Regions from separate parts of the Pontitalea aquivivens genome, predicted to be linked through region 1. Evidence: riboswitches for the same ligand, from Rfam matches in the RefSeq annotation. Region 1 holds a riboswitch; the other holds the start of a gene.
What was found. A riboswitch is a leader RNA that binds a small molecule or an ion and turns the genes downstream of it on or off. The one in region 1 is predicted to bind thiamine pyrophosphate.
Positions count from the first base shown of each region.

Region 2: linked by a shared signal. The riboswitch ahead of ACK8OU_RS11310 (YkoF family thiamine/hydroxymethylpyrimidine-binding protein) and the one ahead of thiB (thiamine ABC transporter substrate binding subunit) in region 1 are both predicted to bind thiamine pyrophosphate.

Region 1 covers NZ_JBKFEY010000001.1:121,448-124,845, forward strand. Annotated here, with positions in the region: gene ACK8OU_RS00590 (ABC transporter permease family protein) at 1-618, opposite strand, end outside; gene thiB (thiamine ABC transporter substrate binding subunit) at 594-1,577, opposite strand; TPP riboswitch at 1,615-1,715, opposite strand; gene aroC (chorismate synthase) at 1,806-2,906, shown strand; gene ACK8OU_RS00605 (glycosyltransferase family 2 protein) at 2,909-3,398, shown strand, end outside.
Region 2 covers NZ_JBKFEY010000009.1:2,283-5,680, reverse strand. Annotated here, with positions in the region: gene ACK8OU_RS11320 (TonB family protein) at 1-92, shown strand, start outside; gene ACK8OU_RS11315 (alpha-hydroxy acid oxidase) at 85-1,302, opposite strand; TPP riboswitch at 1,308-1,414, shown strand; gene ACK8OU_RS11310 (YkoF family thiamine/hydroxymethylpyrimidine-binding protein) at 1,405-2,016, shown strand; gene ACK8OU_RS11305 (ABC transporter permease) at 2,037-2,792, shown strand; gene ACK8OU_RS11300 (ABC transporter ATP-binding protein) at 2,785-3,398, shown strand, end outside.

The DNA.
Region 1 (3,398 bases):
CAGGGCCACGGCAAAGGATGTCAGGCACACAAGGAAGATCGCCAGGAAAGCCCCCGGCAGAATGGCGCGCAGCATCGGGATTTCCAGATGGCGGCGGATGTCGCCCGGGCCAAAGCCCAGTGCGGCGGCCAGCCGGAACCGTTCCGCCGGGATGCCCTGCCAGCCATGCAGGATCATCCGGGTGGCCAGCGGCAGGTTGAAAAAGACATGGGCCAGAATCACCCCATGCGCGCCATAAATGGTCAGGCCGGGCAGGCCCAGTCCTTCCAGCCCGGCGTTGACCATGCCGCGCCGGCCAAAGACCGTCAGAAGCCCCATCACCGCCACGATGGCCGGCAGGATGAAAGGCGCCCCCAGCAGCGAGATCAGCAGCCCCCGGCCCCGGAACCGCCGCCGCGCCAGCGCGCGGGCCACCGGCACCGCCAGCAGGCACGACACCGCCGCCGAAACCGCCGCCTGCCAGATCGTGAACCACAGCGCCGCCAGATCGGCGGGCCGCAGCACGCCAAGGCCGCCGGCGCGGATCGCCACCGCGCCGAGCGTTCCCAGCACCAGCGCCGCCACCAGCAGGGCTGCCAGCGGCGCGGGCCAGCTTATTTTGTGAACGCGGCGAGCCATTCGTCCAGCGCGGGCTGGCGCAGCGCCTCGGCCTCGGCCTCGGTGAAGAACAGGGTCCTGGCGGGGCGGGGCAGGGCGGCGAACCCCTCGGGCAGGAAGCCGTCCTTGATGATCGCGGGATAGGACCAGTTTCCGGTGGCGATCATGCCCTGGAAATCATCGGACACGACATAGTCCATGAAGGCCGCCGCCAGATCGGGTTGATCGGTGCCGGCCAGGCGCGCGGCAACCTCGGTCAGGAAGTAATGCCCCTCGGGGAAGATCGCGGCGGCCTTGGTCGTGTCTTGTTCCGCGATGATGTGATAGGCGGGCGAGGTGGTGTAGCTGAGCACCATATCCACCTCGCCATCGGTGAACAGGCCATAGCTTTCAGACCAGCCGGCGGTCACGGTCAGCACCCTGGGGGCCAGTTTCGCCCAGGCCTCGGGCGCGCGGTCGCCATAGACGGCCTTGACCCAAAGCAACATTGCCAGCCCCGAAATCGACGAACGCGGGTCTTGAATTGCAATTTTCAGACTATCTGGCGCGTTCAGCAGATCCTCGAACGAGGTGGGCGGATTGGCCAGGCGGGTCGTGTCATAGACAAAGGCCGTCTCGCTCCAGTTGAAGGGCAGGAAGGTGTCGTCGGTCCATGCGACCGGCAGGGTCAGGGTGGCATTGTCCTGCCCGTGGGGCGAGAAAAGCCCCGTGGCGCGGGCGCGGGCCAGCACGTCGATGGTCAGGCCGATGACCACATCGGCCTCGGTCCGGTCGCCTTCCAGCAGCAGGCGGGGCAGCACGTCACCGGCCACGAATTTCAGATCGCAGGCGCAGGCCGCCTCAAAGCCCTTTTCGATCGCGGGGCCGGGGCCCCATTCCGAGGTGAAGTAATCGGGCGCATAGACAGTCAGGACGGGCTTTTCATCCGCCACGGCGCTGGTGGCTGCAAAAAGTCCCGCAAGCATCAGAGTGGTTCGCATCTGGGTCTCCAATGGCTGACGGGCGGGGTCAGGCCGGGCGAACCCGTGCTACCTTCCCTCCGCCGGTCTTAACCGGTTCAGGTTCAACGGGTTCGCGTTGCCGCATCTCAGCCCGACCGGGCACCCCGAGGTGGGCCGTAACATAGGCGCGCCGTGGCCTTTCGCAAGGGAAATCGCTTGAGCCAGCCCCCCCGCGCCGCTATGCCGTGGGGCGAGAGGAGAGCTGTGATGAGTTTCAATACCTTCGGCCATCTGTTCCGTGTCACCACCTGGGGCGAAAGCCACGGCCCCGCGATCGGCGCGACGGTGGATGGCTGCCCCCCGGGGATCGAGATTTCGGAAGAGTTCATCCAGGTCTTCCTGGACCGCCGCCGGCCGGGCCAGTCAAAGATGACCACCCAGCGCCAGGAACCCGATCAGGTCCGCATCCTGTCGGGCGTCTTTGAAGGGCGGTCCACCGGCACGCCGATCCAGCTGATGATTGAAAATACCGATCAGCGCAGCAAGGATTATGGCGAAATCGCGCGCCAGTTCCGCCCCGGTCACGCCGACATCACCTATCACCAGAAATACGGCCTGCGCGATTATCGCGGGGGCGGGCGGTCCAGCGCGCGCGAAACCGCGGCGCGGGTGGCGGCGGGGGGCGTGGCGCAGGCGGTGCTGAAGGCGCTGGTGCCCGATCTGCGGATCACCGGCTACATGGTGCAGATGGGCGCCAAGCAGATCAGCCGCGAGCGGTTCGACCGCGATGAGATCCTGCGCAATCCCTTCTTTATTCCCGATGCCGCCGTGGTCGCCGAATGGGCCGATTACCTGGAGGCGATCCGCAAGGGCCACAGTTCCGTTGGCGCGATGATCGAACTGGTGGCCGAGGGTGTGCCCCCGGGCCTTGGCGCGCCGATCTATGCCAAGATGGATACCGACCTGGCCGCCGCGATGATGTCGATCAACGCCGTCAAGGGCGTCGAGATCGGCGAGGGGATGGCGGCTGCGGGCCTGACCGGGATCGACAATGCCGACGAAATTCGCATGGGGCCGGACGGACCCGAATTCCTGACCAACCATGCCGGTGGCATCCTGGGCGGCATCACCACCGGCCAACCGATTGTCCTGCGCTTTTCGGTCAAGCCGACCTCGTCGATCCTGACGCCGCGCCGCTCGATCAACGTGGCGGGCGAAGAGGTCGAGGTGGTGACCAAGGGCCGCCACGATCCCTGCGTCGGCATCCGCGCCGTACCCGTGGCCGAGGCGATGATGGCCTGCGTGATCCTGGACCATCTGCTGATGGATCGCGGCCAGACCGGCGGTGCGCGCGGTCGGATCGGCTGACCTTGGCCGAGGTCAGCGTCATCATCCCCTGTCACAACGCGGCCGGGGTCATCGGTCGTGCGCTGGGCTCGGTCCAGGCGCAGACCCTGACCGACTGGGAGGCGATCGTGGTGGATGACGGGTCCACCGATGCCAGCCTGGCCGCGGTGACGCCCTGTCTTGCCGACCCGCGCATCCGGTTGATCCGGCTGCCCGGTAATCGCGGCGCGGGGCCCGCGCGCAATGCCGGGATCGACGCCGCGCGGGGGCGCTGGCTGGCCTTTCTGGATGCCGATGATGAATGGCTGCCCGAAAAGCTGGCCCGCCAGACCGCTTTTTTGCAGGCGACCGGCGCGCGGATCGCCGCCACCGCCTATCTGCGCCACAACGATCTGACCGGGGACCAGCAGGCCATCGGCCTGCCGCAACGGATTGCCATGCCGGGATACCTGAAAACCAATGTCATGGGCTTTTCCACCGTGATGATCGACCGCGCCTGGCTGGGCGCGCGGC
Region 2 (3,398 bases), on a different contig from region 1:
TCGACGGGCTGGCGCGACTGCCCGCACCGCCCGCCGCGATGGGGCCGGGGCCGTTCCCGATGCGGGTGCCGATCGCCTATTCGGTCAGGTGAACAGGCAATCGGGGCCGATCCCGGCCAGCGTCCGTCGCCCCATCAGCCCCATCGCCACGGCGAATTCGTCGCGCAGCCGCCGCAGGCAGGCGGCCACACCCGCCGCCCCGTCGATGGCCAGCGCGTAAAAGGCGGGGCGGCCCAGCAGGACCGCATCCGCCCCAAGGGCCAGTGCCACCAGCATATCCTCGCCCGAGCGGATGCCGCCATCGACCAGCATCGGCACACCGGGCAGGGCGGCGCGGATCGCGGGCAGAACGCGGGCGGTGGGGGGCAGGCCATCCAGCACCCGGCCCCCGTGGTTCGATACGATCACCCCGGCGCATCCGGCCTGGACCGCGCGGGTGGCATCCTCGGGTGTCATCACGCCCTTGGCCAGCACCGGCACCGGGCTTTCGGCGCACAAAGCCGCCAGATCCTTCCAGACCGGCGCGCGCGCCAGCAGCCCCGCAATCCCTGCGGGCGCAGGCGCAGGCAGCGCATCCAGCATCACCGGGCGGATACCTTCGGGCAGCCGAAAGCCCGCCGCGATTTCACGGTTTCGCACGCCGTTCAGCGGCGCATCCACCGTCACCACCAGCGCCGCCGCCCCCGCCGCCAGCGCCCGCGCCGCGAGCGCCCGCGTCGCGGCCGGATCGGGTTGCAGATAGAGCTGGAACCAGAACGGGGCCACGGTCGCATCCTCGGGCGGAACCGAGGTCTGGCACGACAGCACGAACCCCGCGCCCTGCGCGGCCGCCGCCTGGGCCATCGCGGCCTCGCCTTCCGCGCAGGCCAGGCGCTGAAAGGCCATCGGCGCGACCAGGCAGGGAAAGTCCAGCTGTAGCCCGGCAAGGGCGGTGGCGGTCGAAAACCCCGCCATATCGGCCATCAGACGCGGGCGCAGGGCATGGTCGCCCCAGGCCAGTTCATTGGCGCGCAACGTCCGTTCCCGCCCCGCGCCCCCCGCGACATAGGCAAAGGCGGGCGCAGGCAGGCACTGCGCGGCGGCGGCTTCAAGGTCATGCAGCGGGGGGGTCACGACGATCTCTCCGGTATGGCAGCCCCACAGGGGGGCGGCGCCAGTATTTCGACGCGGCAGCGCCGCTGCAAGCCCGGCGGGGATCATGGGGTCAGGCGCCGCGAAGATTTCGCCCCAGGACGAACCGGCCCTGGCCCCGGTCTCATGGCCGGTCCGCCCCTGCTTGACAGTCCTGCGCCCGGGCGCCATGGTCGCGGCATAACCAGGGGTGCTCCGGTCGGGGCTGAGATGCGCAATACCGCGCGAACCCTTTACAGCTGATCCGGGTAATACCGGCGGAGCGAGGCAAACATGTTCATCGGCGCGCAGGTGTCGCTTTATCCCATGACGTCGGATTTTGTCCGCGTCATCCTGTCGGGGCTTGAGGCCCTTTCCCCCTATCGCGACCAGCTGCGGATCGAGACCGATGATGTCTCGACGCTGATGGTGGGCGCGCCCGGGCCGCTGCTGGATGCGATCCGCGATCTGTTCGCGCGCACGGCGCGTGACCCCGCGCATGTGACCATGCATGTCACCCTGTCGCGCGGCTGCCCCGGAGAGCCGGATGATCCATCCTGCCGCTGCGATATCCTGTCGGTGGCGCAGCACCTGCCACTGGCCGAACGACAGGCCCTGGCATTGGCCCAGGTCGCGCATGCGCCTGTGACCGGGGTCGGGATCGACGTGCAATTCTCGCTTTATGTGCTGGGGCAGGACCACCACATGGACGAGATTTATGGCTGCATCGCGTTCCTGAAATCCTCGGGCACGTTCCTGCGGTCCAAGAACTTTTGCACCCGGTTGCGGGGCGATGCGGGCGCGGTGTTTGAAACCGTGCGTCAGGCATTCCTGCGCTTTGGCCCGGCCGAGGGTCACGTCACCATCGATCTGACAGCCTCGGCCAACAGCCCCTCGCCGCGCTGAACCGCCGCAGGAGGTTTGCGATGCTGTCGCGTGTTCTGGCGCCGCTGGCGCTGTTTGCCGCCCTTCTTGCCGGGTGGGAGGTTTATTGCCGCCAGTCGGGGGTATCGCCGCTGATCCTGCCGGCGCCGTCAGGCGTTCTGGGCGCCCTGATCCGCAACCGGGCCGAGATCGGCATCCATGCGCTGGCCACCGCCGGTGTCGCCACGCTGGGGTTTTCGCTGTCGGTGGGCTTTGCCGTGCTGAGTTCGATGGCGCTGCATTTCCTGCCGCGGGCGGAACGGGCGCTGATGCCGGTGTTCGCGGCCAGCCAGACGGTACCGCTGGTGGCGCTGGCGCCGCTGATGATCCTGTGGTTCGGCTTTGGGCTGCTGCCCAAGGTGTTGCTGGTCATTCTGGTGACCTTCTTTCCGATGCTGCTAAGCCTGCTGTCTGGCTATCGCCAGACGCCGCAGGCATTCGCCGACCTGCTGGCGGCAATGGGGGCGGGGCAATGGGCGGTGTTTCGTCGCGCGACGCTGCCTTCGGCGCGGGCGAGCTTTGTGGCCGGGCTGCGGATTTCGGCGACCTATGCCATCGTTGCAACGATCTTTGCCGAATATGCCGGGGCGCGGCGGGGCTTGGGCATCTATATCCTGGCGGCCAAGAATAATTTCCGCGCCGACCTGGTGCTGGCGGCCGTGGTGGTTTCGGCCGTGTTGACGCTGGCGCTGCTGGGTCTTTTACAGCTTCTGGACCGGCTGACGGCGCGGGGCCCCGGGGTGCGGCGCGATGCTTGAGATCCGCGGCCTGACCATCACCGCGGGCGGGCGCGATCTGGTCCGCGACCTGTCGCTGCGCCTGCCCGACAGGGGGATTACCGCGCTGATCGGGCCGTCGGGCTGTGGCAAGACCTCGGTGCTGAAATGGCTGGCGGGGATCCTGCCGGGCGAATTGCGGGCAAGCGGGCAGGTGATGCTGGACGGCGCGCCGATCCGGCCGCCCCATGCCGCGCTTGGCTATCAGCCGCAAAGCGACGCGTTGTTCCCCTGGCTGACCCTGGCGGAAAACGCGGCGCTTGGGCTGACCGTCGCGGGCCTGCCACGCCGCGTGGCGCTGGCGCGGGTGACGCCGCTGTTTGCGCCCTTTGGCCTTGCCGGGGCCGGGGCGCTGTTTCCCGCGCAGGTTTCTGGCGGGATGCGCCAGCGCGCGGCCTTCCTGCGCACCATCGTCCGGGACAGCCGCTTTGTCCTGCTGGACGAACCGTTCTCGGCGCTGGATGCGGTAACGCGGATGCGGATGCAGGCCTGGCTTATGGATCGGCTGCAGGATCAGGCGCGTGCTGTCCTGCTGGTGACCCATGACCTGCACGAGGCCACCCGCCTGGCCGACCGCATCCTTGTGAT